Regions from separate parts of the Mycobacterium dioxanotrophicus genome, predicted to be linked through region 1. Evidence: riboswitches for the same ligand, from Rfam matches in the RefSeq annotation. Region 1 holds a riboswitch; each other region holds the start of a gene.
What was found. Region 1 has a riboswitch for glycine ahead of gcvP (aminomethyl-transferring glycine dehydrogenase). Riboswitches for the same ligand answer to the same signal wherever they lie in the genome.
Positions count from the first base shown of each region.

Region 2: linked by a shared signal. The riboswitch ahead of gcvP (aminomethyl-transferring glycine dehydrogenase) and the one ahead of gcvP (aminomethyl-transferring glycine dehydrogenase) in region 1 are both predicted to bind glycine.
Region 3: linked by a shared signal. The riboswitch ahead of cycA (D-serine/D-alanine/glycine transporter) and the one ahead of gcvP (aminomethyl-transferring glycine dehydrogenase) in region 1 are both predicted to bind glycine.

Region 1 covers NZ_CP020809.1:6,714,328-6,724,128, forward strand. The annotation lists gene BTO20_RS32710 (L-serine ammonia-lyase) at 1-1,110, opposite strand, end outside; gene glyA (serine hydroxymethyltransferase) at 1,110-2,378, opposite strand; gene gcvH (glycine cleavage system protein GcvH) at 2,381-2,791, opposite strand; gene gcvT (glycine cleavage system aminomethyltransferase GcvT) at 2,804-3,919, opposite strand; gene gcvP (aminomethyl-transferring glycine dehydrogenase) at 3,916-6,702, opposite strand; glycine riboswitch at 6,939-7,030, opposite strand; gene speB (agmatinase) at 7,063-8,067, opposite strand; gene BTO20_RS32740 (FAD-dependent oxidoreductase) at 8,234-9,445, shown strand; gene BTO20_RS32745 (Abi-alpha family protein) at 9,594-9,801, shown strand, end outside.
Region 2 covers NZ_CP020809.1:3,214,625-3,224,425, reverse strand. The annotation lists gene gcvP (aminomethyl-transferring glycine dehydrogenase) at 1-1,511, opposite strand, end outside; glycine riboswitch at 1,695-1,793, opposite strand; gene BTO20_RS15555 (MerR family transcriptional regulator) at 1,880-2,500, opposite strand; gene BTO20_RS15550 (bifunctional nuclease family protein) at 2,728-3,222, opposite strand; gene ftsR (transcriptional regulator FtsR) at 3,337-4,080, opposite strand; gene garA (glycogen accumulation regulator GarA) at 4,203-4,685, opposite strand; gene gcvH (glycine cleavage system protein GcvH) at 4,863-5,258, opposite strand; gene BTO20_RS15530 (DUF881 domain-containing protein) at 5,295-6,053, opposite strand; gene BTO20_RS15525 (small basic family protein) at 6,262-6,594, opposite strand; gene BTO20_RS15520 (DUF881 domain-containing protein) at 6,618-7,535, opposite strand; gene BTO20_RS15515 (CDP-alcohol phosphatidyltransferase family protein) at 7,549-8,178, opposite strand; gene secA2 (accessory Sec system translocase SecA2) at 8,188-9,801, opposite strand, start outside.
Region 3 covers NZ_CP020809.1:5,348,401-5,358,201, forward strand. The annotation lists gene BTO20_RS26030 (DUF5134 domain-containing protein) at 1-292, shown strand, start outside; gene BTO20_RS26035 (hypothetical protein) at 293-1,330, opposite strand; gene BTO20_RS26040 (hypothetical protein) at 1,294-1,896, opposite strand; gene BTO20_RS26045 (zf-HC2 domain-containing protein) at 2,032-2,724, opposite strand; gene BTO20_RS26050 (CocE/NonD family hydrolase) at 2,769-4,535, opposite strand; gene BTO20_RS26055 (lipase family protein) at 4,651-5,967, opposite strand; gene cycA (D-serine/D-alanine/glycine transporter) at 6,058-7,503, opposite strand; glycine riboswitch at 7,688-7,788, opposite strand; gene ahcY (adenosylhomocysteinase) at 7,978-9,435, opposite strand; gene alkX (TetR family transcriptional regulator AlkX) at 9,573-9,801, opposite strand, start outside.

The DNA of each region.
Region 1 (9,801 bases):
GGCGTTCTCGACCTGCTGCGGTGTGCCACCGAGGATTTCGGCGAGCGCACCGGCAGCCATCGACGCCGCGGAGCCGACCTCACCCTGGCAGCCGACCTCGGCGCCCGAGATAGAGGCCCGCTCCTTGTACAGCGAGCCGATCGCGCCGGCCGTGAGCAGGAAGCGGACGGTCGCGTCGTCGGGGTCGGCACGCCCTGCGCGCGTGTAGTGCAACGCGTAGTACAGGACCGCCGGGATGATGCCTGCCGCACCGTTGGTCGGCGCGGTCACGATGCGTCCGCCGGAGGCGTTCTCCTCGTTGACCGCCAGTGCCACCAGGTTCACCCAGTCCTCGGCGAAAGCCGGGTCACGGTCCGGGTCTTCAGCGGCGAGTCGGGCGAACCAGTCGTGCGCACGCCGCCGCACCCGCAGGTTGCCGGGCAGGTAGCCGTCGCGGGACATGCCCTTGGTCTGGCAGGCGACCATCACATCGCGGATGTGCAGCAGTCGCTCCCGCACCTCGGTCTCGGTGCGGGTCGCGCATTCCAGCCGCATCATCGCCTGGCTCACTGAACTCCGATCGCGTTCAGTGAGAGCCAAAAGATCTGCGGCGGAACGGAACCCATTGTCGTCGGCCGGTTCGCCGTCGCCCTGCGCGCCCGATTCCCCTTCGGTGACGACGAATCCGCCGCCGATGGAGAAGTACGTCTCGCGGTATACCTCGTGACCTTGCGCCCCCACAGCGGTGATCGTCATCGCGTTGGGATGCCCGAGCTGAGTCAACGGGTGCAGCACCATGTCGGCTTCGGTGAGCGCCAACAGAATCCGGCCGGCGAGCTGGATCTTTCCCTCGACCCGGACGGCCGCGAGCCGTCGTTCCATGTCGTCGGTCTCGATGGTCTCGGGCCGGTAGCCTTCCAGCCCCAGCAGGATCGCCGGCATGGTGCCATGCCCGGCGCCGGTCGCGGCCAGCGAGCCGAACAGGTCGACGCGGACGTCGGCGACCTCGTCGAGTACGTCGCGGGCGACGAGTTCGTCGACGAATCTGCCTGCGGCCCGCATCGGGCCGACAGTGTGCGAACTCGACGGCCCGATGCCGACCGAGAACAGATCGAACACGCTGATGGCCATTACAGCTCCGGATACAGCGGGAATTGCTCGGCCAGGGAACGCACCTGCGCGGCAAGATCATCGGTGTTCGCGCCCGGCGCGGCGATGAGAGCACCGACGATGATGTCGGCGACCTTCGCGAATTCTTCGTCGCCGAATCCACGGGCGGCCAGCGCCGGGGTGCCGATGCGCAGCCCCGACGTCACCATCGGCGGGCGGGGGTCGAACGGCACCGCGTTGCGGTTGACGGTGATGCCGACGGCGTCGAGCCGGTCCTCGGCCTGCTGCCCGTCGATGGCGGCGTTGCGCAGATCCACCAGCACCAGGTGCACATCGGTTCCGCCGGTGAGCACCGTGATCCCGGCGGCATGGGCGTCGGGCTGGTTCAGCCGCTCGGCCAGAATCTGCGCACCGCGCAGCACCCGCCGCTGACGCTCGGCGAACTCCGGCTGGGCCGCCATCTTGAATCCGACGGCCTTGGCAGCGATGACGTGCTCCAGCGGCCCGCCCTGCTGGCCGGGGAACACCGCAGAGTTGATCTTCTTGGCGATGTCGGCCTCGTTGGTGAGGATGACACCGCCGCGGGGACCACCGAGGGTCTTGTGCGTCGTGGAGGTGACGACGTGGGCGTGCGGGACCGGCGACGGATGCAGACCGGCGGCGACCAGGCCCGCGAAGTGGGCCATGTCGACCATCAGGTAAGCACCCACCTCGTCGGCGATCTCGCGGAACCGCGCGAAATCGAGTTGCCGCGGGTACGCCGACCACCCGGCAATGATCAACTGCGGCTTGTGCTCTCGGGCCGCGTCGGCAACGGCGTCCATGTCGATGAGGTAGTCCTCCTTGGACACCCCGTACGCGGCGACGTTGTAGAGCTTGCCGGAGAAGTTCAGCCGCATGCCGTGGGTCAGGTGACCACCGCAGTCCAGCGACAGACCGAGAATGGTGTCACCCGGTTTGATCAGCGCATGCATCACGGCGGCATTGGCCTGAGCACCCGAATGTGGCTGCACATTGGCGAATTCCGCGCCGAAGAGCGCCTTCACCCGGTCGATGGCGAGGCGTTCGATGACGTCGATGTGTTCGCAGCCGCCGTAGTAGCGGCGGCCCGGGTAGCCTTCGGCGTACTTGTTGGTCAGCACCGAGCCCTGGGCCTGCATGACCGCGAGCGGCGCGTGGTTCTCCGAGGCGATCATCTCCAGGCCGAGCCGCTGCCGGTGAAGTTCATCGCCGATGGCCGAGGCGATCTCGGGATCGAACTCGGTGAGATCCTGATCGAGCACAGTCATGTCTAGGCCTCGCTCTTCGCGGCGTATTCGGCAGCGGTCAGCAGTGTTCCCGCTGCGGTCGCCTGCACCTCGAAAAGCCAGCCCTCGCCGTAGGGGTCGGACGTCACGAGGGCGGGATCGTCGACAGCGGCCGTGTTGACGGCGGTGACGGTGCCACTGACCGGTGGGTACAGCTCGGACACGGTCTTGGTGGATTCCACCTCGCCGCAGGTCTCGCCCGCGGTGATGGTGGCTCCGACCTCAGGCAGGTCGAGGAACACCAGATCACCCAGCGCCGCCGCGGCGACGGAGGTGATCCCGACCCGCACCGGAACGTCAGGCAATGCGGCACCGGGCACGATCAGCACCCATTCGTGTTCCTCGGTGTAGCTGCGATCGTCCAGGACTGTATGAGAATTGGCGATGTCTGCCATAGTGCTTCCTTTTCAGTTGCGGCGGTAGAACGGCGCCGGGGTGACTTCGAACTGCTCTTTGTTGCCGCGGATGTCGACCTGCAGAACCGTTCCCGGTTCGGCGAGCGACGTGTCCAGGTAGGCCAGAGCGATCGGGTATCCGAGGGTGGGCGACAGCGCGCCGGAGGTGACGGTGCCGACCGCGGCCCCTTCGGGACCGTGATGGACGGTGTAGCCGGCCCGGGCCGCGCGCCGGGTCGAGCCCTTCAGCCCCACCAGCACCCGCTGCACGGTCTGCCCGGAAAGCTGCTGCAGTGCATCGCGTCCCACAAATTCCTTGCCCAGGCGAACGACCTTGCCGAGCCCCGCCTCGTAGGGGTTGGTGGCCTTGTCGAGTTCGTGCCCGTAGAGCGCCATTCCGGCTTCCAGCCGCAGCGTGTCGCGGCACGCGAGACCTGCGGGTGACCCGCCGGCGGCAGTGGTGACCGCCAGCAGGGACCGCCACAGGGCAACGGCATGCGCGTTGGGCACGTAGAGTTCGAAGCCGTCCTCCCCCGTGTAACCCGTGCGGGCCAGCAGCACATCGATGTCGCCCACGGTGGCCTCGGTAACCGCGTAGTACTTGAGATCTCGCACCGTCTCGCGCTGATTCTCAGGCACCAGCGAACTCACGATGGCTTCGGACGCGGGGCCCTGCACGGCGATCAGTGCGGTATCGGTGGATTGGTCGTCCACCTGGGCGTCGAATTCGGCTGCCCGGCTGCGCAGTTCGCCCGCCACCGTGGGGGCGTTCGCGGCGTTGGCGACGACCAGGAAGTGCTCGTCGGCGAGCCGGTACACCACCAGATCGTCGATGACGCCGCCGTCGGCGTCGCACATCAGCGAGTACTTGGCGCGTCCGACGGCGATCTTGGAGGCCTCGCCGACCAGCGCGAAATCGAGCGTCGCGGCGGATTGTGGTCCGGTGATCGAGATTTCACCCATGTGGGAGAGGTCGAACAGGCCTGCGGTCTCCCGCACCGCGCGGTGCTCGGCCAGTTCGCTGCCGTACTTCAGTGGCATCGCCCATCCCGCGAAGTCGGTGAAACTGGCGCCCAGTTCCCGGTGTTCGTCGATCAGCGGCGAAGCCGGGGTGTGGTCGTCGGTCATACGAGAGCCTCCTGCAGGTTCGGTTCGGTCTGGAACGCCTCGGGTGCTGGGCACGAGCAGGCGAGGTTGCGGTCACCGTGCACGCCGTCGATGCGGCGGACCGGCGGCCAGTATTTGTTGAGTCGCAGGGAGGCAACGGGATACGCCGCGTACTGCCTGCTGTAGGGCAACGTCCATTCGGCGTCGGTGACCTGTTCAGCGGTGTGGGGTGCTTGCCGCAGTGGGCTCTGTTCCAGCGCCCACTCTCCTGAGTCGACCCGGCTGATCTCGTCGTGGATGCCGATCATGGCCGCGATGAACCGGTCCAGCTCGGCCAGATCCTCCGATTCTGTGGGTTCCACCATCAGGGTGCCGTTGACCGGGAACGACAGGGTCGGCGCGTGGAAACCGTAGTCGATCAACCGTTTTGCGACGTCCTCGGCCGTCACCCCGGTGCGTTTGGTGATCTCGCGCAGGTCCAGGATGCACTCGTGCGCGACCAAACCGGACTCCCCGGTGTAGAGGACCGGGTACCGGTCGGCCAGCGACGCAGCCAGATAGTTGGCGGCCAGCACCGCGGTCTTGGTCGCGGCCGTCAGCCCGTCGGGCCCCATCAGCGCCAGGTAAGCCCAGGTGATCGGAAGGATGCCCGCAGACCCGTAATTCGCGGCCGACACCGGGGCCGGACCGTCGACGGACAGCGGATCGCCCGGCAGGAACGGCGCCAGGTGTGCCCGCACCGCGACCGGTCCGACGCCCGGGCCCCCACCCCCGTGCGGGATGCAGAACGTCTTGTGCAGGTTCAGGTGTGACACGTCGCCGCCGAACTCACCCGGTTTGGCCAGGCCGACAAGGGCATTCAGGTTGGCTCCGTCGACGTACACCTGGCCGCCCGCGCTGTGCACGAGATCGCACACCGTGCGCACCTCGGTCTCGTACACGCCGTGGGTCGACGGGTAGGTCAGCATGATGGCCGCGACGCGCCCGCCGTGGTCGGACAGCTTCGCCTGCAGGTCCTCCACATCGATGTTGCCGTTGGGTGCGGTCTTGACCACCACCACGCGCATGCCGGCCAGAACCGCTGACGCGGCGTTGGTGCCGTGCGCGGATTGCGGGATGAGGCAGACGTCGCGCTCGACGTCTCCGCGGGACCGGTGGTAGGCGTTGATGGCCAGCAGGCCCGCGAGCTCGCCCTGCGATCCGGCGTTGGGCTGCAATGAAACCCGGTCATAGCCGGTGATCTCGGCCAGCCAGTCCTCAAGGTTGCCGATCAACTCCCGATAGCCGCTGGTCTGCGCGGCCGGGGCGTACGGATGGATACCAGCGAACCCGGGCCAGCTGATGGGTTCCATCTCGGCGGCGGCGTTGAGCTTCATGGTGCACGAACCCAGCGGGATCATCGTGCGGTCCAGCGCGAGGTCCTTGTCCGAGAGTTCCCGCAGGAAGCGCAACATGGCGGTCTCGGAACGGTGCCGGTGAAACACCGGATGGGTCAGGTAATCCGACGTGCGGAGCAGGTCTGCGGGCAACGCGACGCCGCCGCCCACCGCGACAGGGACGGCACCGAACACGTCGAGCACGCGCCGCACGATGTCGTCGGTGGTGCGCTCGTCGCAGGAGATGCCGACGTGGTCGGCATCGACCAGACGCAGGTTGATTCCGGCGCGGTCGGCGGCGTCGACGATGTCGTGGGCACCGCCGGGGACCCGCACCATCACGGTGTCGAAGAACCGGTCGTGGACCATCTCGCGGCCCGCGAACCGCAGCCCCTCGGCCAGCGCGGCGGCATGACCGTGCACGCGGGTTGCGATGGCGCGCAACCCTTCCGGACCGTGGTAGGCGGCGTACATGGCGGCGACGTTGGCCAGCAGCGCCTGCGCGGTGCAGATGTTGCTGGTCGCCTTGTCCCGGCGGATGTGCTGTTCGCGGGTTTGCAGTGCGAGGCGGTAGGCGGGCTTGCCGTCCACGTCGACGGAGACGCCGACCAACCGCCCCGGCAGCATGCGCTCCAGTCCCGAGCGCACCGACATGTACCCGGCGTGCGGGCCACCGAAGAACAGCGGCACACCGAACCGCTGCGCCGAGCCGACGGCGATGTCGGCACCTTGCTCGCCGGGTGCCGTGATGAGTGTCAGCGACAGCAGATCGGCAGCGACCGTGGTGAGCATGCCGCGGTCGGCGGCCGCAGCGATCAGCGGGGCGTGGTTGCGTACGACGCCGCTGGCGCCGGGCGATTGGAAGACGACGCCGAACGCGTCAGCGTCGGGCAATGCCCGCGTCAGGTCGGCGACCTCCACCTCGATGCCCACCGACTCGGCCCGCCCGCGCACCACCGCGAGCGTCTGGGGCAGGCAATCTGCGTCGAGCACAACACGATTGGACTTCGAGGTCTTGTTGGCCCGGCGCATCAGCAGCACGGCCTCCATGACCGCGGTGGCCTCGTCGAGCAGTGATGCACCGGCCACCGGCAGTGCCGTGAGGTCCTCGATGACCGTCTGGAAGGTCAGCAGCGCTTCGAGCCTGCCCTGGGAGATCTCCGGTTGGTACGGCGTGTACGCGGTGTACCAGGCAGGCGATTCCAGCATGTTGCGGCGCAGGACGGCGGGGGTGATGGTGTCGTGGTAGCCGAGACCGATCATCTGCACCCGCGTCTGGTTGCGGTCCGCCAGCGCCCGCAGCGCATCGAGCACCTGCTCCTCGGACCGCGCCGCGGGCAGCCGCAACCCGTCGATACTGCGGATCTGGGAGGGTACGGCCGCGTCGATCAATGCATCGACGGACGGATAGCCGAGCACGTCGAGCATGCGGGCTTGGCCGGTGCGGTCGGGGCCGATGTGGCGATCGCGAAAAACACTGTCGCCGTTGACAAATTCAGAAAGCTCAGGCACGAGGTGACTCCGGTTTCGGGGCGCCGCGATGACGCGACGTATCGGGTGGTGACACCTCCCCGCTCTGTCCTGAAACCTGAGAGTTTTAGCGCTGCCGCGCTGTTCCCCTTCGGTAAGCGAGATCCAGGGATCGCGCTGTTCTCCAGAGTTGCCTCGACACTGCGGTATTGGGCCTGAGAGATTCCCGGGGAGGAGTTGCTCCTACGGCGCCTCCGAACAACGGAGGTTCTCCCACAGTGCGTCAACGACGTTTTCAGTTGTGTGATGCATGCTACGTCATGGACGGGCGGTTGTCGCAACCTCTCCGTTGACGGGCAGGTTGGTGCGGGCTCCGGCGACCATCAGCGACACGATGTCGAAGACCAGCGTCGCCGCCGCGACGCAGGTGATCTCGGCGTGATCGTAGGCCGGAGCCACCTCGACGACGTCGGCGCCGACGATGTTGAGGCCGGTCATCTTTCGCAGCATCTTGAGCAGCTCCCGCGAGGTCAGGCCACCCATTTCAGGGGTGCCGGTGCCCGGGGCGAAGGCTGGGTCCAACACGTCGATGTCGATGGACAGATACACCGGGACGTCGGCGACCCGCCGGCGCACCACGTCCACGGCCGCGTCGACGCCGATCACGTCGAGGTCGCCGGCCCGGATGATCTTGAAACCCATCCTGGCGTCGTCGTCGAGGTCCATCTGGTCGTAGATCGGCCCGCGGATGCCGACGTGGATGGAGTGGTCCTCGATGAGCAACCCTTCCTCGAACGCGCGCCGAAAGATGGTGCCGTGGGTGACCGGGGCGTTGAAATAGGTGTCCCAGGTGTCCAGGTGTGCGTCGAAGTGAACCAGCGCGACGGGCCCGTGTTTGGCATGCAGCGCACGAAGATTGGGCAGCGCGATGGTGTGGTCACCACCGATCGACACGATGCGGCGGTCGCCGCCGGCGAGGATGTCGGAGGCGTGGTCCTGGATCTGGCGGCACGCCTCGTCGATGTTGTACGGCGTGACCGCGACGTCACCGGCATCAACCACCTGGACGTGTTCGAGGGGAGCGACACCGAGTTCGACGTGGTAGCCGGGGCGAAGCGCGCGGGCCGCGGTGCGCACCGCGAGCGGGCCGAACCGTGCTCCCGGGCGGTAGGAGGTTCCGCCGTCGAACGGCACGCCGAGGATCGCGATGTCGTAATCGGACACCTCGTGGATGTCGGCGATCCGGGCGAAGGTGCCCTTGCCCGCATACCGCGGAACCTGCGTGGCGGGCACAGCGCCGATGATGCCGTTTCGCGTGGTCATCTGTGGTTTCCAGCCTTTCGAATCGCCGGGTGTTCGACTGCCAGCATCGACCCCGACGACCATCGATGGCGAGCAGATAATGCCCAAACCCCCGCCGGCGTCTTTGAGCGATCGCACAATCGCCCTGTCGTTCTGTGCCGGCGGTTTTCGTGGTTGGCTGGGTGTCGTGACCGACAGCACGACGTGCGCCATCGTGGGTGGCGGCCCGGCCGGCATGATGCTCGGCCTGATCCTGGCCCGATGCGGGGTCGATGTGACGGTGCTGGAGAAGCACGCCGACTTCCTGCGGGATTTCCGCGGCGACACCGTCCACCCCAGCACCATGCGCCTGCTGGACGAACTGGGCCTGCTGCAGAAGTTCGACCAAATCCCTTACAGCAAGGTCGAAAAGGGCGACTTCACCGTCGACGGACAAGCCATCACCATGGTCGACTTCCGGCGGCTGCGGCAACCGCATCCTTATGTCGCGATGGTGCCGCAGTGGGATTTTCTCGACCTGCTCGCCGACGCCGGCAAATCCGAACCGCATTTCACACTGCGGATGCAAACGGAGGTCACCGGACTGCTGCGCGACGGGGACCGGATCACCGGCGTCCGTTACGAGAGCCCGGACGGTCCCGGCGAGTTACGTGCCGACCTCACCGTCGGTTGCGACGGACGCTGGTCGGTCACCCGCCGGGAATCCGGCCTGTCGGTCCGCGAGTACCCGGTGCCGTTCGACGTCTGGTGGCTGCGGGTGCCGCGCACCAACGACGGTGACTATTCACTCATCCCGCGCACCGCACCCGGCAAGGCGCTGATCATGATCCCGCGCCGGGGGTACTTCCAGATCGCCTACCTGATCCCGAAAGGCAGTGACACCGGCCTGCGGTCCCGCGGCCTGGACCGCTTCAAAAGTGAGCTCGCCGAGCTGATCCCCGAGTCCGACGTGGATTCGCTCAATTCGTGGGACGACGTCAAATTTCTCGATGTCCGGCTCAACCGCCTGCACACCTGGCATCGCGACGGACTGCTGTGCATCGGCGACGCCGCACACGCCATGTCTCCGGCAGGCGGCGTCGGCGTCAATGTCGCGATCCAGGATGCGGTTGCGGCGTCCCGGTTGCTGCACGCACCCCTGCGCGAGCACCGCCTCACCGAAACCAATCTGGCCGCGGTGCAGCGCCAACGCACCGTGCCCACCGTCGTCACCCAGGGTTTTCAGCGGATCGTGCACCGGCAGGTGCTGGCGCCTGCCATGGCGGGCAAGGAGATCATCCCGCCGCCGGCACTGCGGAACCTGCTGCACCGGCTACCCCGGTTGGCTACCGTGCCGGGCTACATCATCGGCACCGGAGTGCGCCCCGAACACGTCCCGACCATCGCCCGCCGCCGCTGAAGGTCGCCGAACGAGTGTGAGTTTGCGCCCACTGGCGCACCGCGGTCCCCCGACCAGGTACCGTGCGCACATCTCGATGCCGTAGATCTAAGGTCGATCGGTACTGAACTGCGGACACATCTGGTACCGGGGAGGCGGTCGATCAGCGATGTCACAGGAATTGTCGAAGGCGGATTCCAGCACGCCAGTCACCTCCGACTCGCCGAAGAAACGGCGGGCCCTTCAGCGCCGCGGATTCAAGCTGTCCACGCCGGTGGGTGAGATCGCGTTTGCCATCCGCACGCCGAAGTACCAGGCGCCTGTGCCCAAGTGGTTCGACCCATTCGGCATCGCCGGCCGGGCGACCGACGCCGCCA
Region 2 (9,801 bases), 3.5 Mb from region 1:
AGCGGGATCATCGTGCGGTCCAGAGCCAGGTCCCTGTCGGCCAACGACCGCAGATAGCGCATCATCTCGGTCTCGGTGCGGTACCGGGTAAACGCCGGATGCGTGAGGAACTCGGAGGTGCGCGTGGCGATATCTGCGGACGCGAGGAGCACATCGGGTTCTGCAGATCGCGGTGTGGTGGCGCTGACGCCGAACGCGTCCAGCACGGCGGCCACATGCGCGTCGGTGGTGGCCTCGTCGCACGACACCGAAACATGGTCGGCGTCGACCCGCCACAGGTTGATGCCGTTGGCCTTGGCTGCGGCGATGACGTCGTCGGCACGGCCCGGCACCCGGGCCAGCACGGTGTCGAAGTACGTGTCGTGCACCAGCGCGTCGCCGAGCGCCGCGGCGATCGTGTCGGCGTGGCTGTGCACGCGGCGCGCGATGGCGGTCAGCCCTTCGGCACCGTGGTAGCTCGCGTACATCGCCGCCATCACGGCGAGCAGCACCTGAGCGGTACAGATGTTGCTGGTGGCCTTGTCGCGGCGGATGTGCTGTTCGCGGGTCTGCAGCGCCAGCCGGTACGCCGGTGCCCCGTCTGCGTCGACGGACACCCCGACCAACCGGCCCGGCAGCTGGCGGGCGTGCTTGGCGTGCACCGCCAGATATCCGGCGTGCGGGCCGCCGAATCCCATTGGCACACCGAACCGTTGGCTGGTCCCGAAGGCCACGTCGGCGCCCATCTCGCCGGGCGTGGTGATGAGGGTGAGCGCCAGCAGATCGGCTCCGACGGCGACCAGCGCACCACGCTCATGGCATTCGGAGACCAGCTCGGTCCAATCCACGATCCGGCCGCTGGCGCCGGGCAACTGCACGATCGCGCCGAAGAAGTCACCGTCGGGCAGGCCCTGGGTCAGGTCGGCGCGGACGATCTCGATGCCGAGCGGCTCCGCGCGGGTCGCCAGGACCGCTGCTGTCTGGGCGTAGATGTCGGTGTCGACGGCCAGCCTGTTGGCCGGCCCCTTGACGGCGCGGTGCATCAGCGTCATCGCTTCGGCAGCCGCGGTGGCCTCGTCCAGCATGGAGGCATTGGCCACCTCGAGGCCGGTGAGGTCGCAGATCATGGTCTGGAAGTTCAGCAGCGCCTCCAACCGGCCCTGGCTGATCTCGGGCTGGTACGGCGTGTAGGCCGTGTACCACGCCGGATTCTCAAGAATGTTGCGCCGCAAGACCGGTGGGGTCAGCGTGTCGAAGTAGCCCTGCCCGATCATCGACGTCGCGACCGTGTTGGCGTCGGCCAGCGCTCGCAGCTCTGCCAGCGCCTGCTCCTCGGTGGCGGCGGGCGGCAGGCGATCCAGGCCCGGTGCCAGGCCGTCGGCGGCGAGTCCGTCGAGAATCCCTGCGGGCAGTGCCTTGGCAGCGAGGTCGTCGAGCGATGCCACGCCGATCACGTCGAGCATCGTGGTGACGGCGGCGGCGTCCGGCCCGATGTGCCGGTCGACGAAACGTGCTTGCTGCTGATCGGACAATCAAGGCTCCCTCATTGCGGCCCCGCCACGGTGGGTCGAGGTGGCAGCCCCGTCTGAGGACGTGCTGCGCTCCCCTCTCCCTCTGTCGTCAACCCGGTCCCGGGCGCCTGAGAGATTCGACGCCGACGGGCGTCTTTCCCCATGGGCGGGCGCTCGCGCGGAGCGCCGCTTTCCAGAGGCATCGGGGCCCGTGCGGTCCTGGGTGCCTGAGAGGTTGACGGAGAGGTGTTGCTCCTTCGGCGTCCGTAGCTGGCGGCCACGAAGCTCTCCCGCACAAGGGCGATGCGCAGCCGATTCTACCGGCCGCTACCGGCACGGGCGAACACGCCGCGCGCAGGCACGCGGCGGGGCAATCACGAAGTGACGGGTCAGCCGATCTTGCGGTCGCGGCTCTTGCGCCGCGACGCCAGTTCGTCCTCGGGAGCGGCGATGGACTCACCACCGTCGGCACGCTCACCCGGGAAATCGGCGATCGCGCCGGTCAGTTCGCGCATGGCGCCCGACACCGCGATACCGAACACACCCTGACCGCCCTGCAGCAGATCGACCACCTCTTCGGCCGAGGTGCACTCGTAGACGGTGGTGCCGTCGGAGAACAGCGTGATGTTGGCCAGATCCTGAACGCCGCGCTGACGCAGGTGGTCCACGGCCACCCGGATGTTGTGCAACGAGATGCCGGTGTCGAGCAGTCGCTTGACGATCTTGAGGACCAGGATGTCCTTGAACGAATACAGCCGCTGGCTGCCGGAACCGGCCGCGCCGCGAATCGAGGGCACCACCAGTGACGTGCGGGCCCAGTAGTCCAGCTGCCGATAGGTGATGCCTGCGATCTGGCAGGCACTCGGACCGCGGTAACCGACCAGTTCGTCCGGTACAGAATCGTCGGGGAACAACCCGCCCTGAACGGGCTCGCTGGCCGGCCGAACGGGCGGTTCAACCCCGCTTCCCGTGGTCAGATCCAACTCTCCCTGCCGTGGCGTGTCACCCACTGTGAATCCTCTCGCCGATCGAACCCGCCTACCTCATCCGCTGCCGTGACCTGCACCGCAGCGGGTTTGCTGCGAGCCCGAATGTGTCGAGCATACGCTTCCCGCCGAGCCCTGACTGCTCGTCGCCCTCAAAGTATGGCTGCCCAAAACGGACTTGGATGACACCCACACCGCGTGTCGACGCCTCGCGCGTCAGTTGAGACGCATCCGTGACCTGGGAACTACGGTCACGTGGCCTTGAAATCGTCGGGCGACACGCTGTCGAGGAACTCTTTGAATTTCTCCACCTCGTCCTCACGGACGGTGCCTGCAGCTTCCTCATCGTTCTCATCCGGGATCAACAGGCCGGCCTCGGCCAGCACCGCTTCCTCCACGTAGATCGGGACCCCGACCCGAAGGGCGATGGCCACCGAGTCAGACGGTCGGGCCGACACCGTGATGTCACGGTCGAAGATCAGGTCGGCGTAGAACGTGCCTTCCTGCAGGTCGACGATCCGTACCTCTTTGAGTGAATGCCCAAGCGCGGCAATGAGATCTCGGATCAGATCGTGGGTCAGCGGACGGGCAGGCTCGACGCCCTGCTGTTCCAGCACGATGGCGGCAGCTTCCGACTGCCCGATCCAGATCGGCAGGTAGCGGTCGCCATTGGACTCGCGGAGCAGCAACACCGGCTGGTTCTGCGGCTGTTCCACGCGAATGCCGACTACCCGAACCTCAGCCATCTGTGCCTACCCTCCGCACCGCTGTGCTGCCACGTCGTTCATAACCGTCTGTCGCCAATTCGTCTCCAGGCACATCGACCTCGAGCGAAATGGCCTCAACGCCAAGTCTAATCCTCAGCGGTCGAGAACGTCCCGCACCGCCGACTTGATCAACGATGTGTGCAGGGTGATCGCGAGCGCGGCCACCTCCCGCGCAAGGTCGTCAGCCCGGTCCCTGGCGCCCGCTTTATCGGCCTTGACCACCGGTCCGGCGATCTGGGCGATCAGGTCGGACTGCCGGTCGGCAGCCGATCGGAATGCGCGCAGATGCCGGGGCTCGACGCCGTAATCGGCGAGCGCCCCGGCGCACTGCGCGATGACCACCGAATGTTCGTCGAAGAATCCGCCCGGCCCCGTGGTGATCACGCCGTACTTGACCAACGCGCTCAACATCTCGTCCGCGACGCCCGACCGGGCCAGTACGTCCTCGCGGGACAGCCGCACCTGCGTCGGTGCCACCGCCGACGCCGCTGACGCCGCGGCAGTGCCGTCGGCCTGCTCGACGGCCACCAAACGCGGTACGCCGTAGGCAGATCCGCTCTGCGGCAGCTCACCGTCGGGTTGCGCGTCCAGCTGCGCCTTGATCACCTTCAGCGGCAGGTACTGATCCCGCTGGGCGGTAAGGATGAACCGCAGCCGCGCACAGTCATACGCGGTGAAACGCCGATAACCCGACGCGGTGCGTTCCGGTGTGACCAGCCCCTCGGCTTCCAGGAACCGGATTTTCGAGATGGTCACATCCGGAAAGTCACCGCGGAGCAGATCCAGGACAGCACCGATCGACATTCCGGCCAGTGCAGGTCGGTCAGGCTGAGTCATCGGCTCTTCGCGCGAGCGCTCATCACTGTCATCGGCTTGTCCCGCGACCGCTCATCACTGTCATCGGCTTGTCCCGCGACCGCTCATCACTGTCATCGGCTGTTCCAGCGCACGCTCATCAGCTAGCTGGACGAGCTGCTGTCGTCGTCGGACCTGGGGCCGGTCAGGAACACCAGGCGGAACTTACCGATCTGGACCTCGTCGCCGTTGGAGAGCACCGCAGAGTCGACCGGCTCGCGGTTGACGTAGGTGCCGTTGAGGCTGCCGACGTCGACAACCTGGAACTCGGCGCCCTCCAACCGGAACTCGGCATGGCGACGGCTGACGGTCACGTCATCGAGGAAGATGTCGCTGTCCGGGTGCCGCCCGGCCGATGTGGTCGGCTGGTCCAGGAGGAAACGAGAGCCCGCGTTGGGGCCGCGTTTGACGACGAGCAACGCCGAACCCGAGGGAAGGCCCTCTACCCCCGAGACGGTGCCCTCGGCACTCGTCGTCGCAGGCGCGTCCAGCTCGTTGAGGAAGTCCGCACGGAAGACGGATGTCGTCTCCACCGTGACTTCGTCAGACGTCTGGTCGGCCCCCACATTGCTGTTTTTGTCCGTCACCCGCTGCTCCTCACTGGCTGCTGTGGCGTTGCCCGGCGGGGCCCCCAGCCGTCGTCGGTCTCACGTTGACCGTACCGCGCAACGGGCCTTGTTGTGTCCACCACTGCCGGATCTGATGTGGTGGAAATCTGTGCGCTGCGTACGGTCGAACAGGTCGCTGCAAACCCTAACAACTCGTTACTCCGACGCGACGGCGCGGTAGCCGTCCGCATCGAGCAAGCCGGTCAGCACGTCCGCGAGCACGCCCGACTCCAGCTGCAGGTCCACCAGCCATCCCTCGCCGTACGGGTCGGAGTTGACCAGCTGCGGGTTGCCCTCCAGATCACCGTTGACAGCAACAATTTTCGCCGTGACCGGCGCATACAGGTCGGAGACCGACTTGGTCGATTCCACCTCCCCGAACGAGTCGCCCGCGCTCAGGTCGGCGCCGACGTCCGGCAGCTGTACGAACACCACGTCGCCCAGCGCCGACTGGGCGTAGTCGGTGATACCCACGCGTACCGTGTCATCACCGGTGCGCTGCACCCACTCGTGCTCGGACGTGTAGTACAGGTCGGCTGGAATATCGCTCACGGCGCTCCTTGGTTTGTCAGGTCGGATCGGTCGGACTCACTTGACGGGCTGAGCGTATTGGCGTGGTTTCGGTTGCCGCAAGGCGGTTACGTCGACCCGCTGGGCTTGTTGTACCACAATCGTCCCGCCGACCCGCTTGATACTGTCCATCGCGCCGCCGGGAATGTTCATCGCCGCTGCGAGAGTAGGCGGATCGCCAATGGCGAGAACCGAATACGGTGGCCCCACGGCCACGTTGTCGATGATGAGCTGACCTGGCGTGCCGACCACCCAGGTGTCAACGCCGACGCGGACAGCGGTTTGCTGATCGGCCCCGCCACCGCGGATCTCGATGGCCTCGGCGCCTGCCGCGCGCAATTCGTTGATCACATCGAGCATGGTCTCGGCCGCGACACCGGGAGCGTTGTCCTCGATGGTCAGCGTCACCCCCGGACCGGTGGCGGCGACCGTACCGATCTGGATGGACAGCGCGGCCAACCGGGCCTGGGCGTTCTCGATCGCGGTCTGGTCGCTGCTGCCCGATGCCTGCAGCTGTTGCAGCGTGCGCTGCAGGTCGGCCACTTCGGTGCTCAGCGACGCCTCGCGCTGCTGCAGGGAGTCCAGCAGGATGAGCAGGTCGGCCGGTCGAGCGGTTTCCAGCGAATCGCCGGAATCGTTCTGCCGGACCTGCGTGACGATCGCCGCCCCGAGCAGTACGCACAGCAGTAGGCCCAGGGCGCCGAAGATCAGCTGGGAACGGCCTTGCTGCGCAACGGCCAGGCTCTTCCAGCGGGTCCGCGGTGTGCCGTCGGGCATCTCGTGCCGCCCGTGATGATCCGCGGGTTGCTCGTGCGCGGGCACCTCCGGCGCGCCGGCGGCGTTCTCGACCGCCTTGTCGGTGGCGCCGTCGGCCTCGGGGGCCTTCTCGGCAGGCGTCTCCTTCACCTCGGCCTCGGGTACCCCGGCCGGCTCGGACGGCAGGTCGGGGTGTTCGGCGTCCTGAGGGCGCTCGGCGTCGCTCATGTCAGGCGCCGAACAGCCTGCGTCGCAACGCGGCCGCGTTGCCGAAGATCCGGATACCGAGCACCACGATGATCGCCGTCGACAGCTGGGTGCCGACCCCAAGCTGGTCACCGACGTACACGATCAACGCAGCGACCAGCACGTTGAAGACGAACGAGATGACGAACACCTTGGAGTCGAAGATGCGTTCCAGGTAGGCCCGCAGGCCGCCGAACACCGCGTCGAGCGCCGCGACGACGGCGATCGGCAGGTAGGGCTCGACGACCTCGGGCACGTTGGGGTGGAACACCAACCCCAGCACGATCCCGACGACAAGTGCGGCGATTCCGATCATCTACCTGGTCAATCCTGTGTTTCTCAAGGTGGTCCAATCTGCTTGGCGAAGTTCACATCTCGTACCGAGACCGCCGGTACGCTCAGGCCGTCACCGGCACTGACGCTGACCCCGACACCGTATGAGGTCTCCAACAGCCGGAGCCGTTGCAGGCCGGGACTGCGGTTGAAGACGTCGGCCATGCCGTGTGGCGGTCCGATGGCCACGATGGCATACGGACTGGTGATCGGCTGATTGTCGACCAGAATGCCGCCGCCGGCCTGCCGGATGGTGACGCCCGGGCCGACGCGCACGCCGCCGACCGAGATCGCTTCGGCGCCACTGACCCACAGCGAATTGACCACGAGTTGCAGGTCCCGGTCGAGGATCACCTGCTGGCTGCCCGCCACTCGCTGCTTGGACACGTCGCTGAGATCCTTCGACATGCCGGGATCAGTCACCGTGACAGTGAGGCCCGGACCGATCATCGGCGTTGCGGCAGCGGCGATGTTGGCCGTATCGAGGCTGCCCAGCAACTGTTGACCGTTCTCGTCCATACCCAGCTTGGCGCGTCGTTCGGCGTCCACCTGATCGGCCAGCTCGTCGCGCGTCGCGCCGGCGTGTCGGGTGCTGGCCTCGGCGGCCCGCACGCGGCCGGCCAGAGTGTGCTGGGCCTGCCGGGCGGCGGGCGCGGCGATGTCTGCCTGTGCGGCCGCCACCGCGAAGACGGTGGCGATCGCGAGCGCCGCCAGCACCTGCCAGGCCCACTCACCGAGCCGGGGCCGCGGCTTGGCACCTGCCTCGCGGGCGGCGGCCGCCGCCGCGTAGCCGGGATCGAGGTGCTCGGAGAGCAGGGACCGCAGCAGCGACGGCACCGGGATGCGGGTCGGCGCGTCGGCGTCGTGGCTGTTGAGTCCTGCACCCGAGGCGTACCCCCCGAGTGAACTGCCCTCGGCGCTCACGGTCGACCTCGGCTCATCGCGCCGCCCTCGGGAGTCGGCGCACCACCAACACCACCTGAATCAGGTAGAGCACCGCCGACCACAGGTACAGCGCCATGCCCCAGATCAAGAAGGCCCAGCCGCAGTACAGAATCACCCTGCTCCACAACGCATCCCATTGCCCGAGCAGAACCAGCGGAAACCCCGACATCAGCGCGAAGGTGGCGGCCTTGCCGATGTAGGTCACCGGCAGTGCGGTCAGCCCGCGGCTGCGCACCACCGGCAGGGTGGCCGCCAACACGATGTCGCGTCCGATCAGCATGGCCACGAACCACCACGGCACCACACCGTAGAACGCCAGCGCGATCGGGATGGTGACCATGTAGATGCGGTCCACCAGGGGGTCCAGCAGCTCGCCCAGCCGAGAAGACTGGTTGGCGATCAGCCGGGCGATCTTGCCATCGGCCCAGTCGGAGAACCCGCTGAACATCAGCACGGCCACCGCCCAGCCGTTGGCGTGCACGCCGAACAGCAACCACAGGAAGACCGGCACCAGCACCAGGCGCAATGCGCTCAGAATATTGGGCACGGTGAGTATCCGGTCCGGCGCCGCGGTCACGTCCGGGGGTGCGCTCCTGCCCTTGGGAGCAGGCGCGTTGTCCATGGCTAGAACTTAGCGGAACACCCCGGGCAGGCTCAGTGCAGACATGGTGTCGTCGTTGAGCGGGTTGTCGTGGACCATGTAAGTCCACGTCGAGGTGGGGCGGGCCAGCTTGGACAGGTCGATGCCGGGTTCGTCTTCGATCGAGTCGGCGGTGTCGAAGGTCTGCTGGGCTGCCTCGATGGCGTCGGCGGCCAGTGAGGCGAACGCGTCGACCGCCATCCGGTGGAACTCGTCGAGCGGGTTCTGCCTGCCCAGGGCCCGCAGGTGGATGCTCTCGCGGATGTCGGCCAGGTACGCCAGGTGCTCGCACCAGCCGCGGTCCAGGTGGTACAGCATGATCAGCCGGCAGATCTTGACCAGCTTCTCCTCGCCGTCCTCCCCCAGTTCCTCGACCAGGCTGTCATAACGTTCCGGCGAGCGTTCCTTGAGTTCGTCGCGCGCCGTCTCGGTGCGCAGCAGGGTGTCGCGACGGTCCACGATGATGGCGCGCTGCTGGGCGATCAGCTGGTTGTAGCGCCAGGTGTTGGCGTGCACGTCGAGCAGCCGGCCCTCGGCCACCCGTTGGGCGTGGTCGAGCAGCCCGGCGGCCTTGGGGCTGATGATCCGGCCGTCCTCGTCGGTTTCCGTCGGCAGCTTGCCGCTGTCCAGGTGGGCGGCCACCACCTCGTCCTCCCAGCTGGAGAAGAACACCGACGAGCCAGGGTCGCCCTGGCGGCCTGCGCGGCCGCGCAGCTGGTTGTCGAGCCGCTCGGTGTGGTGCCGACCGGTGCCGACGACGTGCAGACCGCCGAGCTCGGCCACTTTTTCTTTGTCCGCGGCGTCGTCGCCCACGTCCGAGCCGCCCAGGCGGATGTCGGTGCCGCGGCCGGCCATCTGGGTGGACACCGTGACCGACCCGAGCTTTCCGGCCTCGGCGATCACCGCGGCCTCTTCGGCGTCGTTCTTGGCATTGAGGACCACGGCGGGCACGCCGGCCTTGACCAGCTTCTCGTGCAGCTCTTCGGATTCGGCCACGTCGTGGGTGCCGACCAGGACGGGCTGCCCGGTCTCGTGCACCTCGGCGATGTGGTCGACGATGGCGTCGGTCTTGGCCGCCGCGGTGATGTACACCCGGTCGGTTTCGTCCTCGCGGATGTTGGGCATGTTCGGCGGGATCGGCGACACCCCGAGCTTGTAGAACTGGCGCAGCTGCTCGCCTGCGGCCAGCGCGGTGCCGGTCATGCCGCACACCGTCGGGTACCGGTTGATCAGCGCCTGCACGGTGATGGTGTCAAGGACCTCACCGGTCTCGGTGGTCTCGATGCCCTCCTTGGCTTCCACGGCGGCCTGCAGGCCGTCGGGCCAGCGCTGCAGCGACGCGATGCGCCCGCGCGAGGAGTTGATCAGGTGCACGGCGTCGTCGCGCACGATGTAGTGCACGTCGCGCTGCAACAGCACGTGCGCGTGCAGCGCGACGTTGACCTCGGTCAGCGTGGTGCCGACGTGCTCCTCGGAGTAGAGGTCGATGTTGCCCAGCCGGGCTTCGAGCTTGCGCGCACCCGCGTCGGTGAGATGCACGTTGCGGTTGTCGTCGTCGGTCGCAAAATTCTCGTGCGAGTCGGGTCCGCTGATCAATTCGCCGAC
Region 3 (9,801 bases), 1.4 Mb from region 1:
GCCGGGTCAGCCGATGTCGGGGCATCACGACGCCCCGGCGTCGGCGATGGCGATGGACATGCCCGGCATGGACATGTCCGCCGCCGCCGGGGCGTCGTCGGGCCCGGGTTATCCCGGCTGGATCGACGCCGTCGACTGGCTGTGCACTGTGGTGTTCGCGGCCGCTGCCGTGTGGTGGCTGTACCGGTATTTCGCTGCGCGCCAGGCTGATCCGGCTCATCCTCAGTTCGGTACCGCGTGCCAGGCCATGATGGCCGCTGGGATGGCGGTGATGTTCGGGGTGATGCTGTAACTAGGGCTGGTAGCGCCAGAGGCGCCAGTCGCCGGTCAGCGGATCCCAGTCGAGCACCTTGCCGTCGTGCATGACGATGAGCTGCTGGGGCACCTGGATGCTGAACCAGTTGCCGATGTCCACCGGCGAGCCGGGCAGCACGTCGTGCACGCTGGCGGCGTCGTAATTCCACAACCGCCACGTCCCGTCGCCGGGCACCCAGTCGAGCACCTTGCCGTCGTGCATCGGCACGAGGGTGTGCCCCGAGACGATCGTCTTCCACGTGCCGCTGGCCACCGGATTGCCGGGCAGCACATCGTGGACGTGGGTGGCGTCGTAGTGCCACAGCCGCCACGTGCCGTCAGCGGGCTTCCAATCCAGCACCTTGCCGTCATGCATCGGGATCAACTGATGACCGGAGCGGATCGTCTGCCACTGCCCGCTCGCCACCGGGTTACCCGGCAGCACGTCATGCGTGCTCGTCGCGTCGTAATTCCACAGCCGCCACGTCCCGTCAGCGGGCTTCCAATCCAGCACCTTGCCGTCATGCATCGGGATCAACTGATGACCGGAGCGGATCGTCTGCCACTGCCCGCTCGCCACCGGGTTACCCGGCAGCACGTCATGCGTGCTCGTCGCGTCGTAATTCCACAGCCGCCACGTCCCGTCGCCGGGCACCCAGTCCAGCACCTTGCCGTCATGCATCGGGATCAACTGGTGTGTGAGCAGGATCGTCTTCCAGCGGCCTTGTGCCACTGCGGGTCCGGGCAGGATGTCGTCGCGGTACCACAGCTGCACCTCGCCGTGGGTCGGCGAGTTGTCGACGATGACGGTGTGCTGGCCGCAGTCCGTGATCTTGTCGACGGGACTCCAACTCAGCGGGGCCGCCGAGCCGTCGCTGTCGGTGATGGCGATCGCCCGCATCCGGGTGTCGGTCGAGCTCGGGTAGTCCGAAGCCCGGGTGATCGAGTAGCACTCGAGCGTCTGCACGCAGTCCAGCAGCTCGTCGGTGGTGAGGATGGTCAGCTTGCTCTGCCGGCGATCCCGACGAACTCGCATGTCCAGACCGCGCCCAGCGGTAGGCCGCTGGTGCCGGTGACCCGCGTCATCCGGCCGACCAGGGTGTCACCGACCTGGACTGTTACCGGCGCGGTGTAGGAGGCCGCGCCGTCCTGGCCGTCGGCATACCAGCTCGCGACGCACCAGTGGTCACCGCCGAAGATGCCGTTGTCGCCCCACTGCAGGACGGGCTGCAGGATCATCGAGCTGTTCTGCAGGCCGTTGAACAGGTACAGCAGCTGCCCGTTCTGCGTCTGCGGCGCACCGGGCACCACCCATGTCGTGAGGAACGACTTCAGCGGTGTGCCGCTCTGAAAGTTGGCGAAAGTGATCCAGCCCGTTCCGAAGTCGGGCAGCTGCTCGGGTGGTTGCATGACGTTCGCGGGCATCAGCGGTACCCCCGGCTCGTGCGGCGGCACCGGCCCGACATCGCGGAGCATCTCCCCCGCCCGGGTGACATGGCGCATCCTGCCGTCGGCGACGTGGACCACCGAGTCCGGCGCGACTTGGTGCACGACGTCCGCGGCGCGCCGGCCACCCGGTGTGATGACAAATTTTTTCGACATGACGCCCTCCGAGCCGTCGTTGTCGAGCAGGTGATTGAGCCGAGTCCCTGTGCCCGGACCCGTCGACACCGATCAGTCTTGGCCTGCGGGCACACCGCAGTCCCGCGTAGTCCGCTACTCGAAATTCACCGAGTTTTAGGCAGCGCCGTCGGTCGGCCACAGATGGCCACGCCGACGGCCTCGGGAAGCGTTGTCCGGCAAGGTGATATCCGCTTCGGCCGCATGCCGTCCGGGTTCCGGTCCTGATGTCGACGCATCCCGCCAGACCAGAACCGCGAGGACCGCACCGAGCAACACGGGTAGATGCGTGACCATCCGCACCGGCGTGACCGCGCCCATCGTCGCGTCGACGGCGACGTACACCGTCAGCACCGCGGCGAACACGCTCAACACTCCTGCCAGGCCGGCGGCCGCGACGGGCCGCAGCGCCGCGCCGATCATCACCGCGCCGAGCGCGACCGACCACGCCGTCGACTCGTTGAGCAGGTGCCCGCCGCCCATGCCGTGGTCGTGGACCAGCCCGACGCTCAGCCCGAGGCCCTGGACGGCCGCGAGCAGGATCTGCACCACGCCGACCGCGAGCAGCGCCCCGCGCCGCCAGCCCAGCCACGCTCGCCGGGGATGCTCGACGGAGTGTTCGAGCGCGGTGAGCGTGGGCCGGCGTTCGGCCAGGCGGCGCAGGTCGAGCGTCTGATCGGTGACGGCGTCGCGCCAGGCGCGGCAGTCGGCGCACTCGCGCAGGTGCTCGTCGACGCGCGCCGACGGCACGGGCTCACGCTCACCGTCCAGCCGGGCCGACAGCGCCTCGCGCGCCACCTCGCAGTTCACCCCCCTATAGTCGCGCAGCGGCGCCTGATTGTTCCCCGCGGGTCTCAGCCGATGACCGGCAGGGTGATCGTGGACGGGTGGGCCGGGTCGTGCAGCACGGTCTGGGTGGCCTGCACGGTCCTGGTGTCCTGGCCGAACGGTGCCCCGGTGTTGGGATTGGGCGCGAACTGCGGGTAGTCGCTGCTGGAGACCTCCAACCTGATGCGGTCGCCGGCCCGGAACAGGTAGCTGGTGGGCCAGACCTGGATCCGGTACTGGTAGGGCTGCCCGGGAGTCGTCGGCGTCGGATCGGCCAGCGAATCCCGGAACGGTGTCCGCAGGACGCCGTTGTTGAGGTTGATCGCCTGCCCGTCGGGTTTGACGACGACGAGTTTCGCGGTGAAGTCGGTGTCGACGGCGGTGGACTGGGCCCACAGCGTGACCGTGACCGGGCCGGTGACCTCGGTGTCCTTGGTCAGCGGTGCTGAGCTGTACACCAGCACATCGGAGCGTTGCTCGACGGGAGTCTGGTCGTAGGGCCCCTGCGGGCCGTTCAACGCCCCGCAGCAGGAGTGCCCGCCAAGGCTGGGCGCGGGGAAGGCCGGATCGTAGAGATAACTGTCGGGCGGTTGCGCAGCCGGCGGCTGGGTCGTGAGTTGCCCCTCCCGGTCGGCGAACCCGCCGGACCCGGAGAGATACCAGTTGGTCCAGTGTGTTTGCGGCAGCGGCCAATTCGGTGCGGTCTTCCAGACATTGGCGCCCATGAGAAAGTAGTCGACGCGGGGCGGGCCTGCCACATCGTTGTCCTCGCCCTTGAGAAAGTGGTCATACCAGGCGAGTTGGAGTTCGTTGATGGGACTGTTGGCCACTGGCCCGATGTCCTTGAGCATCGGCGCGGCCACCGAATCGGGCCTGCCCCAACCGACGTGGTCCCAGGGCCCGATGACCAGCCGCTGGTTGGTCCGGGCCACATCGCTGCCGCCATGGGTCGTCATCCCGGTGAAGTTCTCGATACCACCGGCCAGGAATGCGTCGTACCAGCCTTCGATGTGCAGCACCGGGATCTTCACCGCGGGGTAACGGTCCCTGATGCTGAACCGGCGCCAGAAGTCGTCGCGGGTGCTGTGCCGGATCCAGTCGAAATACCACGGCGCGACCACGGGGTTGGTGGGCTGCATCGGTGGAAGGTCTTTGAACGGGCGGTAATTCAGCCACCGGGTCGGATCGGCGGCAGCGGCCTTCAACTGCGCCACGGCCTGCTTGTCATCCCGGTTGATCGCGGCGGTGGTGGCGATGTCCTCGATCGCCCACGGCAACACGAACCCCAGCCGGAACTCCCCGCCCTCGTAGTTCCATCCGTCGTAGTAGTCCGATGCGGTGTTCGCGGGGACGATGGTCGCCAGGTGCGGGGGCGTGGTCACCGCTGCCAGCCACTGCGTGGCCCCGACGTAGGACGACCCGTACATGCCGACCTTGCCGTTCGAGCCCGGCAGGGCGGCCGCCCATTCCACCGAGTCATAGCCGTCGTCCATGTCGTGGGTGAACTCGCTGAACACGCCGCCCGAGTTGCCCTGGCCCCGAATATCCTGCACCACAACCAGATAACAGTGCGACGCGAACCAATCGGGCGGCTCGAAGCGGTCCACGTCCGTCTGTGCCGCCGACTTGCCGTACTGGGTGCGCATCAGGATCACCGGCACCGCGTCGGAGGTCTTGGGACGGTAGACGTCGGCGCGCAACACGGTGCCGTCGCGCATGGTGGCCGGTACGTCGTGCTCGGTGGTCACATCGCACGGTCCCCGTCCGGTCGCCGCGGGGAACGGACGCTGCATGTCCGCGTCGTGCCCGTTCGTACAGCCGGTCACGACCAGGACGGTGCTGACCAGGATGGCGATGACGGCGCGGATCGCGGGGGGCACCCAGCGAGCGTATCGCTGCCGCGTCGGTTCAGAACTGCCCGCAGTTGGGCGCCGTCGGTATTCCGTTGAACCGGTCGGCGATCCACTGCATGGCCGCTTCGCCGTCGACCAGCATCGGCAGCGCGTGGTTGATCACCAGCTTGTTGAGGAACGGAGGTTCCTCGTTGGTGCGGAACTCCACGTCGGCACCCTTGTCACACCAGTCCCGGCCCAACTGATTGGCCGCCGTCCAGGGCACCAGCGGGTCGTAGCGGTTGCTGTTGATCAGCACCGGAGCGTCGGGGCGGTAGCGGCCGATCTTCTGCAGGTCGAACAGGCCGCTGAACGGCTCCTCGTTGACCAGTTGGTGGATGTCTTCGGTGAAGTACGGCTGCAGATGCCGGAACATGAACTTTGCGATGGTCTCGGCGATGCATTGTCCGGCCACCTTGTTGAGCAGGTCTTCCCCGCGGGGAGTGAGCTTGTCGTGAATCGCCTGCGCTGCTTCGGGATACGCTTGCAGAACTCCGTTGATGGCGTACCCGACCACGCCGACTAGGGCACTGCCGTCGGCGTAGGGGAACAGTTCCTTCAGGTCGGCGGGTGGCGCGCCCGCGTAGGTGCCAACCACGTGGAGGTCCGGCGCGTAGGAGGCAGCCAGCTCGGCCGCCGACGCGGCTGCGCCGCCGCCCTGGGAGTAGCCCCAAAATGCCACGGGCCCATGGGGATCCAGCGATGTGCCGGGAAGTTTGAGAGCTGCGCGTCCCGCGTCGAGCATGGCGTTGCCCTCTGCGACGCGGTTGACGTAGGTGTGCAGGCCCGGCGTTCCCAGTCCCTGATAGTCCGTCATCACGATGGCGAAACCGCGGGCCACCATGGTCGCGACGAACAGCTCCTCGTAGTTGAAGGCGATATCCAGCCACGGCGACCAGTGGATGCCCTGATTGAACTGCCGCGACGGCGCACACTGGTCACCCTGCCCCTGAGTGCCGGGACCGTAGACGATCAGCGGCCGCGGCCCCTTGCCGGGCCAGTCGTTCTGGGGCTCGAAGTAGGTGCCCGTCACGGCCATCGGGTTTCCCCGAGAATCGGTGCTGCGGTACATGATTCGCGTGCCGGCGGCCATGATCGCACCGAGCTGCCCGGACGGTTCCAGCACCAACCGGGACGGCTCGGTGCGAATCAGGTCTCCGGGCGCGCCGGGTGGCAGCGGGTCGGGTGGAGTGTAGAACTCGGCGTACTGATCTTCGTTGAAGATCGGGTCATGGTTGCGCAGGGTCGGGTCGGGGTCGGCGTGCGCTCGCGGTATCACACCCACACTTCCGAAAAGCAGCAGCACGCACAAAGCCCCCCACAGCCGACGCATGGTCGGCAAGGTTAACAGATCAGCCTGCAGATGTAATGACCGTGCATGGCCGGCGGCGCCCATGTGCGGCACCGCCGGCCTGCGGCACCGTCAGTCGACCGTGGTGTCGTTCAGTTCAGCACGGAACTTGGCTTCGCGGGCGACGTGCGTGGGCCGACGCCGCAGCACGGACCAGGCGATGCCGAGCACGATGAACCACACCGGGGTGACCAGCAGCGCGTGCAGGGTGTCGGGCTTCTGGGTGAACGCCCACACCAGGAACACGAAGAACGCCAGCACCACGTAGCACATCGCGATGCCGCCGGGCATCTTGAACTTCGACGCCTCGTGCAGGTGCGGCCGCCTCCGGCGGTACACCAGGTAGCTGCTCAGGATGATCGTCCAAACGAAGATGAAGCACAGCGACGAGATGGTGGTGACGATGGTGAACGCCTCGATGATCGAGTCACCGACGGCCACCATCACCACACCGGCCAGCAGGAACACGCCCGAGAGGAACAGTGCGTTGGCGGGCACCCGTCGCGAGGTCAGCTTGCCGAATCGGCTTGGCGCATCGCCTTCCTGGGCCAGGCCGTAGACCATCCGCGAGGTGGAGTAGATGCCGGAGTTGGCCGACGAGGTCGCCGAGGTGAGCACCACGAAGTTGATCACCGAGGCCGCGATGCCCAGGCCGGCGAGGCTGAACATCGCGACGAACGGGCTGCGGTCGGCGCTGATCTCGCGCCACGGGGTGACCGAGATGATGACGGCCAGCGCGGCGACGTAGAACAGCATCACGCGCACCGGGATCGAGTTGATGGCCTTCGGCAGGTTGCGCTCGGGGTTCTTGGCCTCGGCCGCGGTGGTGCCGACCAGTTCGATGCCGACGAACGCGAACGTGGCGATCTGGAAGCCGGCCACGAATCCCATTGGGCCGGTGGGGAAGAACCCGCCGTCATTCCACAGGTTGGCGAAACTGGCGTGGGCTCCACCGGGAGCCTGGAAGTGGTTGAGCACCATCACCAGACCGACCACGATCAACGCGCCGATCGCGACGATCTTGATCAGCGCGAACCAGAATTCGGTTTCCCCGAACGCCTTCACAGTCGGCAGGTTCAACCCGATGAGCAGGACCACCGCGGCCAGCGCCGGGATCCACAGCGGCAGGTCGCGCCACCAGTACTGCACGTAGCCGGAGATCGCCACGACGTCGGCGACCCCGGTGACGATCCAGCAGAACCAGTACGTCCAGCCGGTGAAGAAACCAGCCCACGGACCGAGCAGGTCAGCGGCGAAATCCGCGAACGACTTGTAGTGCAGGTTCGACAGCAGCAGCTCGCCCATCGCCCGCATGACGAAGAAGAGCATGAAGCCGATGATCATGTACACGAAGATCACCGACGGGCCCGCCAGGCTGATGGTCTTGCCGGAGCCCATGAACAGCCCGGTGCCGATCGCGCCACCGATGGCGATCAACTGGATATGGCGGTTGGAGAGCTGGCGCGAGAGCTGCGGCTCGCCGGACGACAGATTTGGTTGCGCTACTGGAACAGTCAGATCATTGGATTGGGTCACAACATCCTCAGGGATCAGGCGCGATGGAGAGCGCGGACTATGGCGCCTCCCCGACTCTGTCCATTGGACCTGAGAGTTTTCACGAACCGCCGACTGAGTCGTGCGACGGTCCGCTTGCCCCTTCGGTGAGCCAAACCGGTAGTGGTTGACTGCTTTCCAGAGGTGCCTAGTCGCGGCGGTATCGATTGCCTGAGAGATTCCCGGGGAGGATTTGCTCCTGCGGCGCCCGCCCACTGGATGGGGGTGGGACTCTCCCGCCACGCCTCAACGGCGTCTTGAGTTGTGAGCCACTTCAACCTCGAAGTGTGCCGCGCGTCACTCTATCCGCCGAACCCGGGTTGCGCAATCGGGCACCGCCCGACCCCGGCGTCGGGGCACCAGCGGGTGCGCGAAACCACCGACAAAATCGCCCAAACCCGAAGGGGTTTGGGCGATTTCGTATCGACTCCGGCTATCTCAGTAGCGGTAGTGCTCCGGCTTGTACGGGCCTTCGACGTCGACGTTGATGTACTCGGCCTGCTCCTTGGTGAGCTTGGTCAGCGTGCCACCGAGTGCCTCGACGTGGATCCGGGCCACCTTCTCGTCAAGATGCTTGGCCAACCGGTACACGGCGTTGTCGTACTCGTCGTTCTTGGTCCACAGCTCGATCTGGGCGATCACCTGGTTGGAGAAGCTGTTGCTCATGACGAACGAGGGGTGGCCGGTGGCGTTGCCCAGGTTCAGCAGACGACCTTCCGACAGGACGATGATCGACTTGCCGTTGTCGAACGTCCACTGGTCGACCTGCGGTTTGATGTTGAGCCGCTTGGCATCCGAGCGCTCCAGGGCGGCCATGTCGATCTCGTTGTCGAAGTGGCCGATGTTGCCGAGGATGGCCTGGTCCTTCATCGCCTTCATGTGATCGAGGGTGATGATGTCCTTATTGCCGGTCGCGGTGACGACGATGTCGGCCTGCGAGATTCCCTCTTCGACCGTGACGACATCGAAGCCGTCCATCAGCGCCTGCAGCGCGTTGATGGGGTCGATCTCGGTGACCGACACCCGGGCGCCCTGGCCCGCAAGCGATTCCGCGCAACCCTTACCCACGTCGCCGTAGCCGCAGATCAGCACCTTCTTGCCACCGATCAGCACATCGGTGCCACGGTTGATGCCGTCGATCAGCGAGTGCCGCGTGCCGTACTTGTTGTCGAACTTGCTCTTGGTGACCGAGTCGTTGACGTTGATCGCCGGGAACGGCAGCTCGCCGGCAGCCTCGAACTGGTACAGCCGCAGCACACCGGTGGTGGTCTCCTCGGTGACGCCCTTGACCGCCTCGGCGATCGTGCTCCACTTGGTCTTGTCGTTCTCGAAGGTCTTGCGCAGCACCGAAAGGAAGACCTTCCACTCTGCGGGATCGTCGTCCTCGGCGGGCGGCACCACACCGGCCTTCTCGTACTGCGCACCGCGCAGCACCATCATGGTGGCGTCACCGCCATCGTCGAGAATCATGTTGGCGGGTTCGCCGTCCCAGGTGAGCATCTGCTCGGCGGCCCACCAGTACTCCTCGAGCGACTCGCCCTTCCACGCGAAGACCGGCACACCCTTGGGTGCCTCTTCGGTGCCGTGCGGGCCGACGACGACGGCCGCGGCAGCGTGGTCCTGGGTGGAGAAGATGTTGCACGACGCCCACCGGACTTCGGCACCGAGCGCGACGAGCGTCTCGATCAGCACCGCGGTCTGCACGGTCATGTGCAGCGAGCCCGAAATGCGTGCCCCCTTGAGCGGTGCCACGTCGGCGTACTCGCGGCGCAGTGCCATGAGGCCGGGCATCTCGTGCTCGGCCAGGCGAATCTCCTTGCGGCCGAAGTCAGCCAACGACAGGTCAGCGACCTTGAAATCGATCCCGTTGAGGCTATCCGCCTTCAACTCGGTCATGTAGAGCCCTCTTTCAGTCGTGATTGCTTGCCAGCACACGGGTGCGCGCACGGCGCGACGCCACATGCAGATACCTCTAGCCTGCGGGCTCGCGGGACAGGCGCTCATGCGGTTTTACTGCGGCGGCGCTCTGACAGCTAAGGGGTATCTATCACACCGTAGCGCTCAGCGAATGGCGTCATGAGTCGGGCCAGGTCACCGGCCACATCATGATCAGCTTCCGGCGGCATGGACACGTAGCTCATCGCCAGTCGCACGATCGCGCGGGCCAGCACCCCGGCGTCCTGATCGCTCGCCTTCATCCAGCTGTTCTGGAACGTCCCCGTCAGCCGGTCCGAGCACCGGCTGATGATGGGGCCGCTGCCG